Regions from separate parts of the Herbaspirillum sp. 1173 genome, predicted to be linked through region 1. Evidence: predicted binding sites of a transcription regulator. Region 1 holds the regulator's gene; each other region holds the start of a gene.
What was found. The regulator sigma-54, encoded in region 1, starts transcription at its own class of promoters, with help from an activator protein. The targets are predictions, from matches to a motif close to TGGCANGNAANCTGCTTT.
Positions count from the first base shown of each region.

Region 2: a site for sigma-54 is predicted at 3,102-3,119, ahead of glnA (type I glutamate--ammonia ligase). Genes of this name have one in related genera too.
Region 3: a site for sigma-54 is predicted at 2,113-2,130, ahead of adh (aldehyde dehydrogenase). Genes of this name have one in related genera too.
Region 4: a site for sigma-54 is predicted at 2,395-2,412, ahead of urtA (urea ABC transporter substrate-binding protein). Genes of this name have one in related genera too.

Region 1 covers NZ_JAVDSP010000010.1:108,152-113,917, reverse strand. Annotated here, with positions in the region: gene J2X56_RS23635 (SDR family oxidoreductase) at 1-690, shown strand, start outside; gene J2X56_RS23630 (UbiX family flavin prenyltransferase) at 779-1,381, opposite strand; gene grxD (Grx4 family monothiol glutaredoxin) at 1,404-1,715, opposite strand; gene J2X56_RS23620 (hypothetical protein) at 1,877-2,023, shown strand; gene hpf (ribosome hibernation-promoting factor, HPF/YfiA family) at 2,086-2,448, opposite strand; gene J2X56_RS23610 (RNA polymerase factor sigma-54) at 2,601-4,091, opposite strand; gene lptB (LPS export ABC transporter ATP-binding protein) at 4,223-4,966, opposite strand; gene lptA (lipopolysaccharide transport periplasmic protein LptA) at 4,969-5,595, opposite strand; gene lptC (LPS export ABC transporter periplasmic protein LptC) at 5,647-5,766, opposite strand, start outside.
Region 2 covers NZ_JAVDSP010000001.1:1,671,842-1,677,607, forward strand. Annotated here, with positions in the region: gene ntrC (nitrogen regulation protein NR(I)) at 1-168, opposite strand, end outside; gene glnL (nitrogen regulation protein NR(II)) at 306-1,379, opposite strand; gene glnA (type I glutamate--ammonia ligase) at 1,576-2,991, opposite strand; gene J2X56_RS07460 (rhodanese-like domain-containing protein) at 3,492-3,953, shown strand; gene J2X56_RS07465 (response regulator) at 3,969-4,697, opposite strand; gene J2X56_RS07470 (response regulator transcription factor) at 4,698-5,423, opposite strand.
Region 3 covers NZ_JAVDSP010000001.1:37,987-43,752, reverse strand. Annotated here, with positions in the region: gene J2X56_RS00200 (sigma-54-dependent Fis family transcriptional regulator) at 1-48, shown strand, start outside; gene J2X56_RS00195 (DUF779 domain-containing protein) at 29-409, opposite strand; gene adh (aldehyde dehydrogenase) at 522-2,042, opposite strand; gene J2X56_RS00185 (P-II family nitrogen regulator) at 2,306-2,644, opposite strand; gene J2X56_RS00180 (NAD(+) synthase) at 2,825-4,882, opposite strand; gene J2X56_RS00175 (GNAT family N-acetyltransferase) at 5,003-5,766, shown strand, end outside.
Region 4 covers NZ_JAVDSP010000005.1:367,125-372,890, forward strand. Annotated here, with positions in the region: gene J2X56_RS18425 (diguanylate cyclase) at 1-1,042, shown strand, start outside; gene J2X56_RS18430 (ferritin-like domain-containing protein) at 1,203-2,030, shown strand; gene urtA (urea ABC transporter substrate-binding protein) at 2,466-3,719, shown strand; gene urtB (urea ABC transporter permease subunit UrtB) at 3,893-5,509, shown strand; gene urtC (urea ABC transporter permease subunit UrtC) at 5,506-5,766, shown strand, end outside.

The sequences.
Region 1 (5,766 bases):
GCGCTGCTGCGCGAAGGCTATGGCGTCGCCCTGGCCGGACGCCGCCAGGATGCGCTGGAAGAGACCGTCAAGCTGGCCGGCGAACATGGTGCCAACGCGCTGGTGGTGGCGGCCGACGTGACCGATCCGGCCTCGGTGAAGCAGCTCTTCGCCAGGACCCGCGAGCGTTTCGGACGGCTGGACCTGCTCTTCAACAATGCCGGCATCTTTGCGCCGCCGGTGTCGCTGGAAGAACTGAGCGTGGAGCAGTGGAAGGCGGCGGTGGACATCAACCTGACCGGCGTTTTCCTCTGCACGCAAGAAGCCTTCCGCATCATGAAGGATCAGTCGCCGCGCGGCGGGCGCATCATCAACAACGGCTCGATCTCGGCGCATGCACCGCGCCCGTTCTCGGCCTCCTATACCGCCACCAAGCACGCCATCACCGGGCTGACCAAGGCCACCTCGCTCGATGGCCGCGCCTATGACATCGCCTGCGGGCAGATCGATATCGGCAATGCCTCCACCGACATGACTACACTCATGAAGAAGGGCACGCTCCAGGCTGATGGCTCGACCAAGGTCGAGCCGACCATGGATGCCGAACACGTGGCCCGTGCCATCCTCTACATGGACAGCCTGCCGCTGGAGGCCAATGTGCAGTTCATGACGGTGATGGCGACCAAGATGCCGTATATCGGGCGGGGGTGAGCCGGTTTATATTCGCCAGATGAAGAAATGGCCGCAGTGATGAGCTGCGGCCAATTTTCTTTGCCCGAACGTGATAAGGGTTAACGCATCACTCAGTCCCGCCCTTCATGCCCTTCCACTCCGGCGTCAACTGCATGGAAATCCCGAACATGTCCAGCACGCGTCCCAGCGTGTGGTCCACCATCTCTTCCATGGAAGCAGGGCGCTGGTAGAAGCCGGGCAGGGGCGGGAAGATCACGCCGCCCATTTCGGTGACGGATGTCATGTTGCGCAGATGGGCCAGATTGAACGGAGTCTCGCGCACCATCAGCACCAGCCGGCGGCGTTCTTTCAGGACCACATCCGCAGCGCGGGTGATGAGGTTGTCGGACAGTCCATGCGCTACGGCGGCCAGGGTCTTCATCGAACAGGGCGCCACCACCATGCCGGTGGAGGCGAACGAGCCGCTGGCGATGCAGGCGCCGACATCGCGCACGTTGTGCACCACATCGGCCAGCGCTTCCACATCCTTGCGCCGCATGTCCAGTTCCTGATGCAGATTGAGCACGCCAGCTTCGGACACCATCAGGTGCGTTTCCACCTGGCCATGCTTGCGCAGATGCTCCAGCAGCCGCACGCCATAGATGGCACCGGTGGCACCGGTGATCGCAACGATCAGGCGCTGGCGCGGCTGGCTGGAAGAACTGCTCATGAGTCAGTCAGGCAAGTAAAACTCAGCCCTTGATCAGGGTCTGCAGTTCGCCGGACTCGTACATCTCGGTCATGATGTCGGAGCCGCCGACGAATTCGCCCTTCACGTACAGCTGGGGAATGGTCGGCCAGTTCGAGTATTCCTTGATGCCCTGGCGCACGTCCGGGCTTTCCAGCACGTTGACGGTGACGATGTTCTCGGCACCGCTGGCCTTCAGCAGCTGGATGGCCTTGCCGGAAAAGCCGCATTGGGGGAACTGTGCAGTGCCCTTCATGAACAGCACCACGGGGTTTTGGGTCACGGTTTCTTTGATCCAGGATTGGACGTCGCTCATGGCTGTGCCTTTAAAAATGGGATTGCCCGACATTATAGGGAAAAGCCGGCGGGCGCGTTGAAATCGCCTGCATGCTGGTGGCCTGTCTGAACGGGCAAAAAATTGCATCGAGGAAATAATTTATATCGTATGCAAATTCTTGTGTTGAAGATGAGGGTGCCGTGAAGACATTCAAGCCGTCCCTTGCATCATCGTCAGCAGCGGCGGTGGAAAAGTTGCTTTACGCAATGATTTATATCTTTTCCACAGGCTTGGCCAGTTCGGCGGCCGCAAATGAAAAAGGGCGCTTGCGCGCCCCTTCCTCATGAAATTCGGCTGGCTTTCTCAGCAGCCTTGCGGCTGCGAGGTGGCTTGCCGAGGGTGTCCTGGCTTATGCCGCTCCGGCCACCGCATCCTCCGGCGTTTCGTCCGGCAGGCGCTTGGCCATGGAGTGATGCTCCTGCAACTTGTCCTTGTGCTTGATGACCTGGCGATCGAGCTTGTCGATCAGCGTGTCAATGGCAGCGTAGAGGTCGTGTGCGATGCTTTCCGCATGTAGATCCTTCCCCTTGATGTGGACGTTGATTTCCGCTTTTTGGCGCTTTTCCTTTTCTGTGAGTTTATCTACGCTCAGGATCACGCTGACGTCGATCACGTTGTCGAAATGGCGCTTGATACGCGAGAGCTTGCTTTGCACGTATTCCCGGATGGCGGGGGTCAGTTCGAGGTGGTGTCCACTGATGGTCAGATTCATACAAGACTCCTATCGTGAAGTCACTGGAGGTTCGTGCAATCGATCCTGCTGCAGCTGTACCACGGGCACGGTCTTCGTGTCGGATGGCGCGGGCATCAGTCGGATGCTTGCCTGAACACAGCAACGGTACTGCAGAAAAACTGAGGAAAAACTCAGAGGGACTTGCGGAGATTGACCGGCGGAATCTTCAACACTTCGCGGTATTTGGCGACTGTGCGTCGCGCGACCACCATGCCTTGTTCTGCCAGCATATCCGCAATCTTGCTATCGGATAATGGGGTCTGCGGGTTCTCGGCTCCTATCAACTGTTTGATCAGCGCCCGTATCGCGGTGGAGGATGCTTCACCTCCGGTTTCAGTCGCGACATGGCTACCGAAGAAGTATTTCAACTCAAACATTCCATGCGGAGTGAGCATGTATTTCTGAGTCGTCACGCGAGAGATGGTGCTCTCGTGTAGACCCAGTGTATCAGCAATTTCACGCAGCACAAGGGGGCGCATGGCCACTGCCCCATGTGAAAAGAAGTTTCTTTGACGTTCCACAATAGCCTGCGCGACGCGCAAAATTGTATCGAAACGTTGCCGCATGTTCTTGATGAGCCACTTGGCTTCCTGCAACTGCGACGACAGCGAACCTTCTCCCTTGGCTTGCTTCAATGCACTGGCATACATCGCATTGACGCGCAGCTTGGGCATGACCTCATGGTTGAGCATGACCTGCCAGCCGTTCTTTGTCTGCTTGACAATCACGTCCGGCACCACATAGTCCGAGGCATCACGCGCGAATTCCGCACCCGGATGCGGACGGCACTGGCGGATCACCGCCTGCGCTTCGCGCAGGTCTTCGTCATCGCAATCCAGTGCCTTCTTGATCTTGTTGAAATCGCGTTGTGCAAACAGCGGCAGGTAATCCTCCACGATCCTCAAGGCCAGCTTGCGCGTCACGAAGGGAATCTTGGGCAGGCGGCGGATCTGCAGGGCCAGGCATTCGCCGGCACTGCGCGCACCGACACCCGCCGGGTCCAGGCTCTGCAGCAGCTTGAGCGAAATCGACAGCTCTTCCATGTCGATGCCCAGCTCTTCGGGCAGGCGTGCGAGGATGTCTTCGAGCGGCTCTTCCAGATAGCCGCTCTCGTCCAGCGCATCGGTGAGCAGTTCCAGCAGCGCACGATCACGCAGGGTGCGTGCGGTCACGCGGATCTGTTCCAGCAGGTGTTCGCGCAGGGTCAGTTCGTGCGCTTCGAGTTGCGGGCGGGCATCATCATCGTCTGGCGACTTGCCGCTGCGCGCGACGTCGTCGAAGCTCCAGTCGGCATCCCCCGTGACACCGGCTTCCGGCGCGTTGTCCTGGTAGTCGAAGCTGGAATCGCCATCGCTGGCGGCCGGGGCCGCTTCGCCGCTGCCTTCGTGACTGGTTTCGGCAACGCCGCTGGAGGGCGAACTGGAGACCGCGCCATCGGCCAGCAGACGTACCGAATTGTCGAGCGCGTCGTCGAGGCGTTCCAGCAGGGGATTATCGGAGAGGATCTGTTCCAGTTCCTGGTGCAGTTCCAGCGTCGACAGTTGCAACAGTCTGATCGACTGCTGCAGTTGCGGCGTCAATGCGAGGTGCTGCGAGGTACGTAACTGGAGCGACTGTTTCATCTGTCTTTCTGAAAGCGGCGTGGCCCGCTGGTTGCTCTGCCGGTCGTTGCGTATTGCGTATTGCTTGTTGCGTATTACGTGATGTGCACTCTGTATTTCTTCAAGCGTATCGGGCAAGCCGACTGCACCGCTTACATGCGGAAATGCTCGCCCAGATACACGCGGCGCACCGACTCGTTGGCGATGATCTCTTCCGGATTGCCGCTGGCCAGCACCGTGCCCTGGTTGATGATGTAGGCGCGATCACAGATGCCCAGCGTTTCGCGCACGTTGTGGTCGGTGATCAGCACGCCGATGCCGCGTTCCTTCAGGAAGCGCACGATGCGCTGGATCTCGATCACGGCAATCGGGTCGATACCGGCGAACGGTTCATCCAGCAGCACGAAGCGCGGATCGGTGGCCAGTGCGCGGGCGATCTCGACGCGCCGGCGTTCACCGCCCGAGAGCGACAGCGCCTGGCTTTCGCGCAGCTTCTCGATCTGCAGTTCGTGCAGCAGGTTGTTGAGGCGGCCTTCGATTTCATCGCGCGAGAGCGGCTTGCCCTCTTCCTGGCGCAGTTCCAGCACGGCGCGGATATTGTCTTCCACCGTCAGCTTGCGGAATACCGAGGCTTCCTGCGGCAGGTAGGACAAGCCCATGGTGGCACGCTTGTGGATCGGCATGCGCGAAATGGACGCGCCATCGAGGTCGATCTCGCCACCATCGGAGGGCACCAGCCCCACGATCATGTAGAACGAAGTGGTCTTGCCGGCACCATTCGGGCCGAGCAGGCCGACCACCTCGCCGCTGCGCAATTCCATCGAGACATCGCGCACCACCTGGCGCGCGCCATAACTTTTCTTCAGGCCGCGAACGACCAGCGAGCTGGCTACCATTGTCACTGGTCCTTTCCGCTGTCGCGACGCGTTGCAGGCTGCGCAGCGTTGTTCTTGCCCGCAGGCTGGGCCGGCGCGGTGCTGCCTGCCGGCGGCGGATTCTTGGGCTGGATCACCGCAGTGATGCGGCCTGCGCCCGGCTTGCTCTCGCCGGTGGCGGTGTTGTTCACGGAATAGAATTCGGCGCGGCTGTCATAGGAGATGAATTCGCCGTTGACTTCATCGGTGATGCGATCGCCGTCCATGCGCTGGATGTGCGCGCGCTGGAACAGCTTGGAGATTTCGGTCTGCTCCGAATACTCGATGCGCTCGGCCTGGCCTTCGATCCACAGGTTGGGACCGCCGTCACGCTTCTGGCGGAAGTTGGCCAGCGCGCCAGGGGCCGCATACAGCACCGCATTTTCATAACCGTACTGGTCGGTCGTCAATACCACGCGGCCGGCCTTGATGATCAGCGTGCCGCGGGTCATGACCACGTTGCCGGTAAAGGTCTTCACCTGGCGCACGTCATCGTAGACCATCTGGTCTGCCTCGATGTTGGTCGGCTTGGTGGAGTCCGCCTTCTCGGCGTTGGCCACGCCGCACACGGCAGCCAGCATCAGCATCGGCAGTAAGAATGAGCGTTTCATTGGGTTCCTGTCTGATCGGTTCTTGGCGTTTTTATCCCGGAGTCATCCGGCTTAGCGTTTCTTCGGAGTGGGCTCGTAATAGCCGCGGACATTGCCGAACAGCTGCACCACCTGGGTCGCATTGTTGGCCACCATGCCCACGCCGTTCAGGCGCGTGGTGCCCATGGTCAT
Region 2 (5,766 bases), on a different contig from region 1:
GGGCATGCGGATGTCGGACACCAGCACTTGCGGCGTGCCGTTCTGCAGGGCTGCCATCGCATCGCGTGCGCTGGAAAAACTCTGCGTGGCGAGATTTTCTCGGGCCAGGGCTTTTTCGAGCACCCAGCGTATCGATTCGTCGTCGTCAACAATCCAGATTGGCTTCATAAATAACTTCTTCCTGCGTTGGTCATGCTGTTAATGCTCCCGCGATCCACGGCGCTTCTGACGCCCTGTCCGCAGCCCCCTTGGTGGACCGGATGCCCTGCATCCACTCGGCTTTGGCGCGCCGCCTGCGGCCATGCTCACGGCAGCGGTATAAGTATTCTGAAATCGGTACAACCGGGCCGGCTGTCGCATTCGATGACACCCATGTGCTGATGCACGAAGGTCTGCGCCAGGGTCAGCCCCAGTCCGCTGCCTCCCTCGCGACCCGACACCAGCGGATAGAAGATTCTTTCCTGGATGTCGGGAGGAATGCCCGGACCGTTATCGATGATATGCAAGTCTAGTGCCAGCCGGTATCTGACCTTGGATAGCGTCACCTGGCGCGAGACGCGCGTGCGCAGAATCAGCTCGCCATCACCGGCACGGATGCGGTCGGCCAGCGCTTGCGCTGCGTTGTGGACGATGTTCAGGACGGCCTGGATCAGTTGCTCCTTGTCGCCCCGGAATTCGGGGATCGACAGGTCATAGTCGCGCTTGATGGTCAGCCCCTGCGGGAACTCGGCCATCACCAGGCTGCGCACGCGTTCGCAGACTTCGTGGATGTTGACGTCGCCCACGATGTGCGGGTGGCGGTGCGGGGCCAGCAGCCGATCCACCAGGGTCTGCAGGCGGTCGGCTTCCTTGATGATGACCTGGGTGTATTCGCGCAATTCCTTGAGGTGGCGCTCGGGCAGCTCCAGCTCCAGCAGCTGGGCGGCGCCACGGATACCGCCCAGCGGATTCTTGATCTCGTGGGCCAGGTTGCGGATCAGTTCCTTGTTGGCCTGGCTCTGGTCGAACATGCGCTCTTCGCGGTCCAGCTTGAGTTGCTGGACGTTCTCGCGCAGCTCCAGCAGCACCGGCCAGTCGGTGCTGTCCAGGGGCGTGACGATGGTGTGGACCTGCAGCGGCTCGCGGTTGGCACGCTCCAGCACCAGGTCCAGGCGCTTGTCGGCGAACTGGTGTTCGATGGCCTGGTAGAACAGCGCGGTCAGCTCCTTGCCATTGAGGAAGAGCTCCGAGAGCTTCTGCTGCGAGAGCACCTTGAAGGAGCTCTCCAGCAGGTTCTCGGCGGCGGCGTTGGCGTAGACGATGCCGCCATTGGCATCGAGGATGATCACGGCCGAGGCCAGCAGGTCGAGGCCATCGAGGGATGGGAGCGGTGTCTTCATGGGAGGATTCTTGATGCCTGGGGTCATGTCGTCTCGTGCCGGTCTGGCTGCATCTTGCAAAGGCTTGCCGCGGCGGATGTTGTACTGGATCTGTTTTGACTAGCAATTTTCGGGCGCACTGCCCTGCAGCAGGCGGTGCGCCGCGCATAAAAAAAGGGGAAGCAAGCTTCCCCTTTTTCTCCGGATGCGGATTCGATTACAGCGAGTAGTACATGTCGAATTCGATCGGGTGCGTGGTCATGCGGAAGCGTTGGACTTCCTGCATCTTCAGCTCGATGTAGGCATCGATCATGCTGTCGGTGAACACGCCGCCACGGGTCAGGAACTCGCGGTCCTTGTCCAGGTGCTCCAGGGCTTCATCCAGCGAAGCACAGACGGTCGGGATCAGCTTGTCTTCTTCCGGCGGCAGGTGGTACAGGTCCTTGGTGGCAGCTTCGCCCGGGTGGATCTTGTTCTGCACGCCATCCAGACCGGCCATCAGCAGGGCCGAGAAGCACAGGTACGGGTTGGCCAGGGGATCCGGGAAACGGGTCTCGATGCGGCGGCCCTTCGGGTTCGCCACGTGCGGGATACGGATCGAAGCGGAACGGTTGCGGGCCGAGTAGGCCAGCTTGACCGGAGCTTCGAAGCCGGGGACCAGACGCTTGTACGAGTTGGTGCCGGGGTTGGTGATCGCGTTCAGGGCCTTGGCGTGCTTGATGATGCCGCCGATGTAGTACAGCGCGAACTCGGACAGGCCGGCATAGCCGTCGCCAGCGAACAGGTTCTTGCCATCCTTCCAGACCGACTGGTGCACGTGCATGCCGGAGCCGTTGTCGCCAACCAGGGGCTTGGGCATGAAGGTTGCGGTCTTGCCGTAGGTGTGGGCGACGTTCCAGATCACGTACTTCAGGGTCTGGGTCCAGTCAGCGCGCTCGACCAGGGTCGAGAACTTGGTGCCCAGTTCGTTCTGGCCAGCGCCAGCAACTTCGTGGTGGTGCACTTCGACGGGGATGCCCAGGGATTCCAGGATCAGGGACATTTCCGAACGCATGTCCTGGAAGCTGTCGACCGGGGGAACCGGGAAGTAGCCGCCCTTGACGGTCGGACGGTGGCCGGAGTTGCCGCCTTCGATCTTGGCGCCGGTGCTCCAGGAAGCTTCTTCGGAGTCGATCTTGACGAAGGAACCGGACATGTCAGCACCCCAACGGACGCCGTCGAAGATGAAGAATTCGGGTTCCGGACCGAAGTAGGCGGTGTCGCCCAGGCCGGAGGACTTCAGGTAGGCTTCAGCGCGCTTGGCGATGGAACGCGGATCGCGGTCGTAGCCCTTGCCGTCGGACGGCTCGATCACGTCACATTGCATGAAGAGGGTGGTCTCTTCCATGAACGGGTCGATGTTGGCGGTGTTCGGGTCCGGGATCAGCAGCATGTCGGAGGCTTCGATACCCTTCCAGCCGGCGATCGACGAACCGTCGAAGGCGTGACCGGATTCGAACTTGTCGATGTCGAAATGCGAAACAGGCACGGAAACGTGCTGTTCCTTGCCACGGGTGTCAGCGAAACGGAAGTCGACAAACTTGACTTCGTTGTCCTTCACCATCTTCAAAACCTCTGCGGCCGTCCTTGCCATGCGAATCTCCTAAAACGAGGAAGTAGTATAAATTGGGGTGTTGAGCCGTTTTCTGCGACTGGATCTTTGCATTTGATACAACGGTCTTGCGCCGAACTCAGTCGCGGATGATAGCAGATTCCATGCCACCAACCTTTCGGGTGCGCCAATAATGGAAGTTTTTAGGGAGGACGCGCCAGTTGGGGCGCTGCGCGCGGTGCAGAGGCACTGCAGATATGCATTATTTTAGTGCGATTTACCAATAACGCACCAATAAAATGCATATTCGTGGATTTGGATATGAATTGCACCACTATAGCGCATGCGCCGTGTTGGGGCAGCCCCCGGATGAACTGCCATGCGTGCACCAGCTTGGGAAAATTGCCTAACTGTTTATATTGTTTAAAATCATCTCCCCTGGGTGCACATTGCCTTCACTGGCTTCGTTGCGCTTCAGGGGCTTTCACCGGCATTCCTGCGCTTCCTTGTACGCGCTTCTTTCTTCTTCAGAGGCTTTACCCATGAGCAACGATTCGATTCTCAGCACTGCCACCCAACGCGCGACCGACGGGCAACTGCCCTATGCCGGTGCCGTGACCCCGCAGGAAGCCCTGGCCCTGCTGCAGTCCGATCCCGCCATCAAGCTGGTCGACGTGCGCACCCGCGCCGAGCGTGACTGGGTCGGCGTGGTCCAGATCCCGTCCGGACAGCATCTGGCCGTGCAATGGAATCTCTACCCCGAGGGCAAGCCCAATCCGCAGTTCCTCGAACAACTGCAGGAAGTCGCCCGGCCCGGTGAAGTGCTGCTGTTCCTGTGCCGCTCGGGCGTGCGTTCCAAGCATGCCGCCAAGCTGGCCACGGAAAACGGCTACACGCAGTGCTTCGATATCCTGGAAGGCTTTGAAGGCAACAAGGACGCCAACGGCCACCGCAAGACCATCGAGGGCTGGTGCAAGGCCGGCCTGCCGTGGGCGGGTGCCTGAACGAATCTGACGGAATCAGGCCTGCAGGCTGCGCGCCTGCAGGGCACTGGCCAGCGACTGCAGCAGCAGGCTGATGGCGGCCTGGCCATCGGCCTCGGCGCGCAGCGCTTCTTCCACGCAATCCAGCAGCGCCACCAGTTCCAGTCGGCCCATGGTCAGGGCGGCTCCCTTCATGCGATGTGCGAGCTGCACCATCCTTCCTCTGTCGCCCTGCAGGCTGGCCTGTTCGAGCGCCGCCAGATCGTTGCGGGTGGTTTGCAGGAAGAGCCGGTCCAGATCCTGTCCATATTCCTGTTCAGGCGTCATGGCCTGGCCATCCTCCTCATTGTCGAGATCGCACCAGAGGGCCAGCAGGCGCCGGATGGCCTGGGTCTGCAAGGGCTTGGGAAGCATGCCGTCCATGCCGCTGTCCAGACAGCGCTGCACATGCAGGGCATCGGTTTCGGCGGAAATGCCGATCAGCGGCGTATAAGGACGCTGGCGCTGCGTCTGTTCCAGCTGCCGCACCTGGCGGGCGACTTCCTGACCGGGAATGTCGGGCAGGAAGCAATCCAGCAGCACCAGCCCGTAGGGCCGCGCCCGGATGGCGGCCAATGCGCTGCCGCCATCGGCCACGCAATCGACCTGGCAGCCGAGCCGCTGCAGGCGGTTCTGGATGGCGTAACGAATGGTGACGGAATCATCGACCAGCAGCACGGCCGGTTCACGTTGCCCGGTAGTGGCGCTTTCCCTCTGGTGCGGCATTTACAGCTCCTTGATCTGGTATTCGATCTTGAACAGTTCGTTGTCACTGCGCACGCCCAGCTTGCGGAAGGCCGATTGCTTCTGCCCGCTGATGGTCTTGACGCTGCGTGCGAATTTTTCCGCGATGTCGGTGACCGACATGCCGTCCAGGCAGCAGCGCAGGACTTCCCGTTCGCGCGGCGACAGGCTGGGCATGTCCGACAGCGAGTCCGGCGAGACGTCGGTGCCGCGCGGTCGCCGGCGCGGCGGGCGCACTTCGGGCTGGCTGCGCGTGGCCGCTTCGGCGGCCTGCATGATGGCCAGCTCGCGGGTCATGGAGCTGTTGAGATATTCGCGTCCCCGGCTGATGGTGCGGATGGCCAGGATCAGTTCGGCCAGCTCCTGCGATTTGCTGACGAAACCGCGTGCCCCCGCCTTCATCGCCATGGCCACCGTCGCCGGGCTGCTGTCGGCCGAGGTCACCAGGATCTTGGAACGCGGAAAGCGCACGCGCAAGGCGCGGATCAGGTTGAGACCGTCGATGTCATTGCTGCCCAGCGAATAATCGATCAGCAGCAGATCGGCCGGCGAGGCGCGCAGGGCTGCCATGAGCTCCTTGCTGGTGGCGAAAGCGCCGACCACGGTGAAATCCGGCTCCTCGGCCAGACGCTTGGCCAGGCCGTAACGCACCACGGCGTGGTCGTCCAGCAGCGCGATGCGCAACGCCGATGCCAAGGTCCATGTCATGCGCTATCCCCTCGTATTCTGATCATGTGAAGCCGCTGCGGTGCATCATCAGCCCCCCTTCTGATGCAGCCGCTGACGAAGGCGTTATTGTGGTCGAGCGCCGCCTTCCGGCGCATAAGAATCGTCTGAAAAACAGTGACAAATCGCAGAATTTTTATACTTTACCGCGCTTGCGGGAAGCTGACGAAGGCGTCAGCTTTGTAACACCCTGTATGAAGAACAATGCTTGCTGCGCTACAGTGGCGCTCGGCCGCAGCAGCACGGGATCGCGGTGCGGCCAGACCCGCGCATTACACTTTATTACAGCCCGCGTGCAAGTCCATCACCATACTGGCCTGCAGCT
Region 3 (5,766 bases), on a different contig from region 1:
GTGTCGCGCAATACGCTCTATCGCCGCTTCAAGTCACGCGGGCACTGAGCGGGGCAAGCGCGTCGTATTCCTCATCGGTAAAGAGCCGCGAGCGCGTCAGGAAGCGCTTGCCGCTGCCGTTCTCCAGCGAGAACATGCCGCCGTTGCCGCTGACCACGTCGATGATCAGTTGCGTGTGTTTCCAGTATTCGAACTGGTCGGCGCCGATGTAGAACGGCACGCCATCGATCTCCCCGAGATGCACGTCGGTATCGCCCAGCGTGAAGTCGCCGGCGGGATAGCACATCGGCGCACTGCCATCGCAGCAGCCACCGGATTGAAAAAAGATCAGCTCGCCATGCCGCGCCTTCAACTGGCGCAGCAACTCCACCGTGGCCTCGGTGGCCGTCACCCTGGGCAATGCATTCATTCGCCGCTCTCCTGTTGAGTCTGGATCTGCCAATAAAAGCGGCACCGGCCGCGCGAGTTGCGGACCGGTGCCGAAGCTGCCTTGCTGCAAGGAGTCAAACGAAATTACGTGATCAGAAGAAGCCCAGCGCCTTGGGGCTGTAGCTGACCAGCAGGTTCTTGGTCTGCTGGTAGTGATCCAGCATCATCTTGTGGTTCTCGCGGCCGATGCCGGATTGCTTGTAGCCACCGAAGGCCGCATGCGCCGGATACAGGTGATAGCAGTTGGTCCACACGCGGCCGGCCTGGATTTCGCGGCCCATGCGGAAGGCACGGGTGCCATCGCGGGTCCACAGGCCAGCACCCAGGCCGTACAAGGTGTCATTGGCGATGGCCAGGGCTTCTTCCTCATCCTTGAAGGTGGTCACCGACACCACGGGGCCGAAGATTTCTTCCTGGAAGATGCGCATCTTGTTGTTGCCCTGGAAGACGGTCGGCTTGACGTAGTAACCGGTGGCCAGGTCGCCGCCGAGTTCTTCACGTCCGCCGCCGGCCAGCACCTTGGCGCCTTCCTGCTTGCCGATGTCGATGTAGGAGAGGATTTTTTCCAACTGCTCCTGCGAGGCCTGCGCGCCGATCATGGTGCTCTTGTCCAGCGGGTTGCCCTGTTTGATGGCGGCCACGCGCTTCAAGGCACGTTCGATGAAACGCTCATAGATCGATTCCTGCACCAGCACGCGCGAGGGGCAGGTGCAGACCTCGCCCTGGTTCAGCGCAAACATGGCGAAGCCTTCCAGGGCCTTGTCGAAGAATTCGTCGTCCTTGTCCAGCACGTCGGCGAAGAAGATGTTGGGCGACTTGCCGCCCAGCTCCAGGGTCACCGGGATCAGGTTCTGCGAGGCGTACTGCATGATCAGGCGGCCGGTAGTGGTCTCGCCGGTGAAGGCGATCTTGGCGATGCGCTTGTTGGAGGCCAGCGGCTTGCCGGCTTCCACACCGAAGCCCTGCACGATGTTGACCACGCCCGGCGGGATCAGGTCGGCGATCAGTTCGATCAGGACCATGATGGAAGCCGGCGTCTGCTCGGCCGGTTTCAGGACCACGCAGTTGCCGGCGGCCAGCGCCGGAGCGAGCTTCCACACCGCCATCAGGATGGGGAAGTTCCACGGGATGATCTGGCCGACCACGCCCAGCGGTTCATGGAAGTGATAGGCGTAGGTGTCGCTGTCGATGGTGCAGATGCTGCCTTCCTGAGTGCGCACGGCGGCGGCGAAATAGCGGAAGTGGTCGATGGCCAACGGGATGTCGGCGGCCATGGTTTCGCGGATGGGCTTGCCGTTGTCCAGGGTTTCGGCGGTGGCCAGCAATTCCAGGTTGGCTTCCATGCGGTCGGCGATCTTGAGCAGCACGTTGGCGCGCTCGGCGGGGGAAGTCTTGCCCCAGCTCTTCTTGGCGGCGTGGGCGGCGTCCAGCGCCAGTTCCACGTCTTCGGCGCTGGAACGCGCCACTTCACAGAAGGCGCGGCCGATCACCGGGCTGATGTTCTCGAAGTATTCGCCCTTGACCGGCGGCACGAATTTGCCACCGATGAAGTTGTCGTAACGTTGCTTGAAGGGATCGCGTACGCCGAGTTTGCTGATGTCTGCCAGGTTCATGTCGTCTCCGTTCGGGTTATGGTTGAAATCCCGCCGCGATCATGGCCGCAGCGGACGTTCACCCCTCAAGATGGCAAATCGCATGCCAGCCTGCAAACCCGCTCTGCAAGCGGCTCTTGCGCCAGCGCCAGTGTCACGCTGTGTCAATCTGGCGCAGCCTGGGACAGCGTGCAGCAACAGCCTGCCACACCCTGAGCGCTTTTCTGAGGACGTAAAAAAACCGGCCAGTGGCCGGTTTTTCGCAATGCGCGGAGATCTGTGGATCAGACGGCATCCGGGCCGGTTTCGCCGGTACGGATACGGATCACCTGCTCCACTTCCTGCACGAAGATCTTGCCGTCGCCGATCTTGCCGGTGCGGGCGGCCTTGATGATGGCGTCCACGGCCTGCTCGACCACCTTGTCGTCCACCACGACCTCGATCTTGACCTTGGGCAGGAAGTCGACCACGTATTCGGCACCGCGATAGAGTTCGGTGTGGCCCTTCTGCCGTCCGAAGCCCTTCACTTCGGTGACCGTCAGGCCCGTGACGCCGACTTCGGCGAGGGATTCACGCACCTCGTCCAGCTTGAACGGTTTGATGATGGCGGTCACTTGTTTCATGGCAATTCCTCTCTTGGTATGTCGTAAAGAAACGATCTCAACGATCTATTGAATAGCGGATACAACCTTTGTTCTTATTTTACTGGCAAGACCGTGGCGTCCTGCCCACTTGCACATTGTCAATCAGGCGTGCCCGGCTTTCAACCTTCTTGAGCCAGCCGGGCCATAAAAAGCCGTTTTTCAGGTCTCCAGATCGGGAATGCGCTCCAGATCCTGCAGCCAGACGGTGGCCTCGCCATCGCTGGGTGCGCGCCAGTCGCCACGCGGCGAGAGCGAGCCGCCCGAACCGACCTTGGGGGCATTGGGCACGCAGGAGCGCTTGAACTGGCTGGTCTTGAAGAACCGATAGACGAAAATGCCCAGGTTTTTCTTGATCTGCGGCAAGGTGTACTGGTTGCGCGCCCCGTGCAGGCCATCGGGCCAGTGGCCGATGCTGCGGTCCTGCCAGGCGCTGTGCGCCAGGAAGGCCACCTTCGCCGGCGTGAAGCCATAGCGCAAGATGTAGTAGAGATTGAAATCCTGCAGCTCGTAAGGGCCGATGAAATCCTGCGTGCGCTGGCCCGGTTCGCCGTCGGAGGCGCCCGGCACCAGTTCCGGACTGATTTCGGTTTCGAGGATGTGGATCAGCACTTCCGGCTGCTTCAGTTCCAGCGAACCGGATTCCGCCACCCAGCGCACCAGGTGGGTGATGAGGGTCTTGGGTACGCTGGCGTTGACGTTGTAATGCGACATGTGGTCGCCCACGCCGTAGGTGCACCAGCCCAGCGCCAGTTCGGACAGGTCGCCGGTCCCGATGACGATGGCACCGTGATGATTGGCCAGGCGGAACAGGTGATTGGTGCGCTCGCCGGCCTGCACGTTCTCGAAGGTGATGTCATAGACCGGCTCGCCGCGTGAATACGGGTGATCCAGATCCTTCAGCATCTGTTCGCAGCTGGGACGGATATCGATCTCCTGCGCCGAACACCCCACTTGCGCCATCAGCTGATGCGCCTGCACCAGCGTGCGGCTGCTGGTGGCGAAGCCCGGCATGGTATAGGCCAGGATGTTGGCGCGCGGCAGGCCCAGCTTGTCCATGGCCTTGGCGCAGACCAGCAGCGCATGGGTCGAATCGAGACCGCCGGAGACACCGATGACGACCTTCTTGATGTTGGAGGACGACAGGCGCTGCACCAGGGCCTGCACCTGGATGTTATAGACCTCGCGGCAGCGCAGTTCGCGCTGTTCGGCGTTGGCCGGCACATAGGGGAAGCGCGCGACCCGGCGCTGCAGCGGCAAATCCTGGTCCAGCGGCACCTGCACGTCGAAGCGCACCACTTCAAAGCGGCGCACTTCCTCCGCATGGCGGCGCACGGACTGCCCAAACGTGGTCTGGTGGAAGCGTTCACGCGAGAGGCGCTCCAGGTCGATGTCGGCATAGATGACGTGACCGCCTTCGGCGAAGCGCTCGGACTCGGCCAGCAGTTCACCGTTCTCGCAGATCAGGGCCTGGCCATCCCAGGCCAGGTCGGTGGTGGATTCACCATTGCCCGCCGACGAATACAGATAGGCCGCCAGGCAGCGCGCCGATTGCTGCGACACCAGCTGATGGCGGTAGCCCGACTTGCCGACCACGATGTTGGAGGCCGACAGGTTCACCAGCACGGTGGCACCGGCCAGCGCGGCGAAGGAAGACGGCGGGATCGGCACCCAGACGTCTTCGCAGATCTCGATATGGAAACGGAAGTCAGGGATATTGCCGATCTCGAACAGCAGATGGCTGCCGAAGTCCACGTCCTGGCCCAGCAGGCGGGTGCGGCGGGTGACGGCGCAATCGGCGCTGCTGAACTGGCGCGCTTCGTAGAATTCGCTGTAGTTGGGCAGGTAGCTCTTGGGCACCACGCCCAGGATGCGGCCGGCATGCACGACCACCGCGCAGTTGTAGAGCTGGTGATCGACCTTCAGCGGCAGGCCGACGATGAGTGCCGGGGCGATGCGCAGGGAAGCTTGCAGCACCGATTGCAGGGCCTGCAGGGAAGCCTCCAGCAAGGCGCGCTGCTGGAACAGGTCTTCGCAGCTGTAGGCCGACAGGCCCAGTTCGGGGAAGGACACCAGGGCCGCGCCACGGGCGGCGGCCTGTTCGGCCAGGGCGATGGTGCGCTCGGCGTTGAAGCCGGGATCGGCCACCTTGCAGTCCGGCACCGCTACGGCGACGCGGGCGAAACCGTGGTTGTAGAGATTGAAGAAGGGGCTAGGCATAGCGTGTGTTGGACTCCGTGCTCTTCGCCATGGCGGCGACGCGTTCTGTTCATTTTGCGTAGAATGCCTGTTCCAGCGGGGCCGAGGGCCGCGCCAACTTTCGCAGGTCACTCGCAGTCCATGGATTATCGCACGCGAATCGTTTCTTCTCTGGCCGAGATCGGCCCGGCCCGCTGGGATGCGCTGGTGGCCGCCCAGGCCGAGGGCAATCCCTTCCTTTCTTATGCCTTCCTGCATGCGCTGCATGAGAGCGGCAGCGCCAGTCCCGAGTCCGGCTGGGAGCCGCATTACCTGACGCTGTGGCAGGGCGAGGGCCAGCAGGAGCAACTGGTGGCCGCCCTGCCCCTGTACCGCAAGTTTCACTCGTATGGCGAATACGTCTTCGACTGGGCCTGGGCCGAGGCTTACCAGCGGCATGGCGTGGAGTACTACCCCAAGCTGCTCTCGGCCATCCCCTTCACGCCGGTGCGCGGTGCGCGCCTGATGGCTGTCGATGAGACAGCACGCGGCGCGCTGGTGGCCGCACTACGGGCGCTGCAGGAGCGAAATGAAGTTTCCTCCACGCATATCCTCTATCCCCCGCCGGAACAGGCGCAGCAGCTGGCTGACGCGGGATACCTGCTGCGCAGCGGCGTGCAGTTCCATTGGCACAATGAAGGGTATGGCAATTTTTCGGAATTCGTCGATACGCTGGACCGCAAGAAGCGCAAGAACATCCTGGCCGAACGGCGCAAGGTGGCCGAGCAAGGCGTGCGCTTCGTCTGGCTGCGCGGGGCCGAGATCACGGAGGCGCACTGGCGCTTCTTCAACCGCTGCTATCGGCATACCTATGCGGCGCACTATTCCACGCCTTACCTGAACCTGGATTTCTTCCGCCGCATCGG
Region 4 (5,766 bases), on a different contig from region 1:
CACGGTAGTCGTGCAGGGACGCGATACCAGCTTCAGCCGTGCCGATCCGGCCTTGCTGGAGGGCATCACGGCCAGCGTGGGACAACGCCGCACCAGCGACTTCATCGCCTACACGCGCGCCGACAAGACGCGCTACTACGCCGCCATCGCCCAGTTGCCGCACACCTCATGGTGGGTAGTCAGCGCCACGCCAAGCGACAAGCTCAACGCCGACACCCGCTCGGTGCGCGACAAGATCATCGCCATCGGCCTGCTGTGCTTTGCCGCTTCACTGTTGCTCTCGGCGCTGATCGCGCGCAGCATCAGCGTGCCGCTGCAGCGCCTGGTGGCGGCCATGAAGGAAGCCGGCAGCGGCGATACCACGGTGCGCGTGGAACAGGCCGGCGGCGACGAGATCGCCATCCTCTCGCGCAAGTTCAACGAGATGGCCGGCAAGCTGCAGCAGAACAAGGAAGAACTGGAAGACCAGGTCGCCCGCCGCACGCGCGAGCTGGAGCTGGCCAATCGCAAGCTGGAAGCGCTCTCGGCCACCGATGGCCTGACCGGGGTGGCCAACCGGCGTCGCTTCGACGAAGTACTCGACAGCGAGCTGCGGCGCTCGGTGCGCTCCGGCCATGCGCTGGCGCTCCTGATGCTGGACGTGGATTACTTCAAGAAATACAACGACCGCTACGGCCACGTGGCCGGGGACGAATGCCTGCGCATCGTGGCGCGCGTGCTGCAGAAGAGTTCGCGCCGCGCTACCGACCTGGTAGCACGCTATGGCGGCGAGGAGTTCTGCGTCATCATCGCCGAGAGCGATACCGCCCATGCCCTGCAGCAGGCCGAGCACATCTGCCAGGCCATCTTCGAACTCAAGCTGCCGCATGCCGATTCGCCCTTCGGCTACATCACGGCCAGTATCGGCGTGGCCTCGCTGCAGCCGGATGAGCACACCAGCGCCGAACAACTGCTGCGCGTGGCCGACCAGGCGCTGTATCACGCCAAGTACCAGGGCCGCAACCGCGTGGTGCTGGGCAGTGACGCGACCAGCAACCTGTGATCGGGTAGAGTCGCCCGGACCGGTCCACCTGACGAAATGCTGACGTCGCGCGACGCTTTGCAAAGTTGCGTCAAGACGCCGGCGGCGGCCCTGAACCAATGTCATCGCGCTGCATCATATCGCTATGCCCACCATCACTTTGAGAAGAGAGGTATAGCAGATGAACCCGAGTCGCCAAGAAAAAAAACACTGGACCATCGATGACATCGACCTGAGCCGCATCGACCGCGAGCGGGTGCGGCAGAATGAAGACCTGTTCTACCTGGTGGCCTGCGCTTCCTTCGTCGAAAGCGGTTCCGACCTCTACACCCACAACCTGGTGGAATTCTACAAAGGCGATGCCGAGGTCGAGACCTGGTTGCGCGAGCAATGGGAACAGGAAGAGCTGCAGCACGGCGCGGCCCTGCGCGCCTATGTCGAGCATGTCTGGCCGGAGTTCGACTGGCCGCGCGCCTACCAGGGCTTCCTCAACGAATATTCGCAATACTGCAAGGTCGAGCTGCTCGAACCGACACGGGCCCAGGAGCTGGCCGCGCGCTGCGTGGTCGAGACCGGCACCTCCACCTATTACCGGGCGCTGGCGCGGGCCACCGACGAGCCGGTCCTGAAGCACCTGGCCGGGCTCATCGCCAATGACGAGGTCAATCACTACAAGCATTTCTACCAGTACTTCCGCCGCTATCGCCGCGAAGAAAACATCGGCCGCTCGCGCGTCTTCGGCACCCTCAGCCGCCGCACCCTGGAACTGAAGAGCGAGGACGCCGATTGCGCCATCCGTCACGTGGTGATGGTGTACAAGCCGGAACTGGCCGCCGATCCGGCGCGCGTGAAGGAACTGGCCTCGCGCATGAGCCGTACCGTGCGCGTCAATCTCAAGCCCGAAACCACCATCAAGATGATCATGCGGCCGCTGGAGTTGCCGGTGACCCTGCAGAACATGATCGAATTCCCCTTGCGCCAGTTCATGCAGCACGTGCTGCTGCGCTGATCCCGCGCCGGAGGGTGGTCCGCCAGGACCATCTTCCGGCCCAAGCGCCGGGCAGGCACCGCAATGGATCACGCCGCCTGCTGCCCCATCGTTCAGGATGTGCTCACTATTGTGAACAATCTGTCTCACCCCTCAGGAAGTTGATCCACTTGCCGCAAACCCGCCTCCACTGGCGCTTTGCGCGGCGCACCAAGATCGCGCACCGCCGAGCGCCAGGCTGGTGAGTGTTGCCGCAGCGACATGGGACTGTCGACAATGGCGCTCGGCTTTGGTGCGCAATCCTGGCGTGCCTGACAACATTCTTCCCGCACCGTGCCCCTCCCCGCCCCGCTTTGATGCAGCCCGCAGGCCCTTGGCGGGGCATTGGCACGCAATCTGCTAAAGCGACTGGGCAGTGAAAAAAATCTTCCAAAACTTTTCTCGAGGGAGCACCACATGTCACGTCGTACCGTACTGAAAGCCACCGCTCTGGGCGCATTCGCACTGGCCGCATCCTCCTGGCTGCCTTCGGCCTTCGCTGCCGACACCATCAAGGTCGGTATCCTGCACTCGCTGTCGGGCACCATGGCGATTTCCGAAACGTCCCTGAAGGACGTGGCCCTGATGACCATCGACGAAATCAACGCCGCCGGCGGCGTGATGGGCAAGAAGCTCGAACCGGTGGTGGTCGACCCCGCCTCGAACTGGCCGCTGTTCGCCGAAAAGGCCCGCCAGCTGATCTCCCAGGACAAGGTCTCGGTAGTCTTCGGCTGCTGGACTTCGGTGTCGCGCAAGTCGGTGCTGCCGGTCTTCAAGGAACTGAACAGCCTGCTGTTCTACCCGGTGCAGTACGAAGGTGAAGAACTGGAGAAGAACGTCTTCTACACCGGTGCTGCCCCCAACCAGCAAGCCATTCCCGCCGTGGAATACCTGATGTCCAAGGAAGGCGGCGGCGCCAAGCGCTTCGTGCTGCTGGGCACCGACTACGTCTATCCGCGTACCACCAACAAGATCCTGCGCGCCTTCCTGCACAGCAAGGGTGTGAAGGATTCCGACATCGACGAGGTCTACACCCCGTTCGGCCACTCCGATTACCAGACCATCGTGGCCAACATCAAGAAGTTCTCCGCAGGTGGCAAGACGGCCGTGATCTCGACCATCAACGGCGACTCCAACGTGCCCTTCTACAAGGAACTGGGCAACGCCGGCCTGAAGGCGACCGACGTGCCGGTGGTGGCATTCTCGGTGGGTGAAGAAGAACTGCGCGGTGTCGATACCAAGCCGCTGGTGGGCCACCTGGCCGCCTGGAACTACTTCGAATCGGTGAAGAATCCGGTCAACACCGCCTTCATCAAGAAGTGGAAGGAATACGCCAAGGCCAAGAACCTGCCCAACGCCGATACCGTCGTGACCAACGACCCGATGGAAGCCACCTACGTCGGCATCCACATGTGGGCACAGGCCGTGGAAAAGGCCAAGTCCACCGACACCGACAAGGTGATCGCCGCCATGGGTGGCCAGACCTACAAGGCACCGTCGGGCTACACGCTGGAAATGGACAAGACCAACCACCACCTGCACAAGCCCGTCATGATCGGCGAAATCAAGGCGGACGGTCAGTTCAACGTGGTCTACAAGACCAAGACCACCATCCGCGCACAACCCTGGAGCCCGTACATCCCGGGCAACGAAAGCAAGCAGAAGAACTAAGCTTGCGGTTGTTGTAGTTCATGGCGTTCTTCGGAGCGCCTTCCGTACGCCGCCGGACGGCGTATGGAAGGCGCTCCGTCCGCCGCAATGCATCTCCCTCCACAAGAAAACCGCCCGACGACTCGCCCCGGCCACCGCATTGACCGGCCCGCGCTTCGAGGCGCACACCGACCATGAAACCAGCCATCCAGTTCCTACGCGGGCTGCTCGCGACCTGGCTTTGCGTCCACGCCCTGGGGGCGTTCGCAGCCATCGATCCGGCCCTGCTCAAGCCCCTTGGCGGAGACGACCCCGACGCGCGCATCGACGCCGTCAACCAGATTGCCGCGCTGGCCAATGAAGACGCGCTCAAGATCCTCAACGCCTTGAACAGCGACGCGCTCTACGTCACCCCCGCCGGTGACGTGCTCATCGTCGACGACGCGGGCAAGGCGTTCAATCCGGCCAATGACCAGACCGGCCCGGCGCCCGATGACGCCGAAGGCATCACCGTCAACAACCGCCTGCGCGGTGCTGTCGATGGCGCGCTCTCGGGCCTGAAGCTGCTCTCACCGCAGCGCGACCAGCGCCTGGCCGCCGCCGGTGAATTGCTCAAGAATGCCGACCCGGCGCAGATCCCGCTGATCGAAAAAGCGCTCGCCAAGGAAAGCGATCCGCAGATCAAGGACGTGCTGCAGCAGGTGCAAGCCACCGCCAACCTGCATTCGGCCGACCCGGCGGCACGCCGCGCGGCCGTCAAGAAACTGGCCGAGACCACCAATGCCTCGTTGAAGCCGGTGCTGGAAAACATGCTGGCCAAGAATCCCGATGGCTCCTACGTCGAAGCCGATGAAGGCGTGCGTATCGAAGCAGTGCGCACCCTCTCCGCACTGGACCGCCACCTGGCCATCGTCGACTTCGCCGGCAAGCTGTTCTATGGCGTCTCGCTGGGCAGCGTGCTGCTGCTGGCCGCGCTGGGCCTGGCCATCACCTTCGGCCTCATGGGCATCATCAACATGGCCCACGGTGAGCTGCTGATGATCGGTGCCTACACCACCTACGTGTGCCAGCTGGTGTTCCGCAAATTCTTCCCCGGTGCCATCGATGCGTATCTGGTGGTGGCACTGCCGGCCGCCTTCATCGTGGCCGCAGCGGTTGGCATCGCGCTGGAGCGCCTGGTGATCCGCTGGCTCTATGGCCGTCCGCTGGAAACCCTGCTCTGCACCTGGGGCATCAGCCTGATGCTGATGCAAGGTGTGCGCTCCATCTTCGGTGCGCAGAACGTGGAAGTGGCCAACCCGAGCTGGATGTCGGGCGGCGTGACCGTGCTGGGTTCGCTGGTGCTCTCCTACAACCGCATCGTGATCGTGTTCTTCGCGCTCTTCGTGGTGTTCGCGGTGTGGCTGATCCTGAACAAGACGCGCCTGGGCCTGTTCGTGCGCGCCGTCACCCAGAACCGCCGCATGGCCGACTGCGTGGGCGTGTCCACCGGCAAGATCGACATGATGACCTTCGGCCTCGGTTGCGGCATCGCCGGTCTCGGTGGCGTGGCCCTCTCGCAGCTGGGCAACGTCGGTCCCGACCTGGGACAGGGTTACATCGTCGACTCCTTCATGGTGGTGGTGCTGGGTGGCGTGGGCCAGCTGGCCGGGACCGTCATCGCAGCCTTCGGCCTGGGCGAAGTCAACAAATTCCTGGAACCGATGGCCGGTGCCGTGCTGGCCAAGATCGCCATCCTGGTCTTCATCATCGTATTCATCCAGAAGCGTCCGCAAGGCCTCTTCGCACTCAAGGGAAGGAGCGTGGAATGAGCACCATGATCATGCGCCCCTCGCTGTTCAATCGCCCGTCCTGGACCGGCATCGTCATCTGCACCATCGTGCTGGCACTGCTGCCGGTGTGCAACCTGCTGTTCCCCGCAGATAGCGCGCTGCACGTGTCCTCCTACACCGTCGCTTTGGTCGGAAAGTTCATGTGCTATGCCATGGCTGCGCTGGCCCTCGACCTGGTGTGGGGCTACACGGGCATCCTCTCGCTGGGGCATGGCGTTTTCTTCGCACTGGGCGGA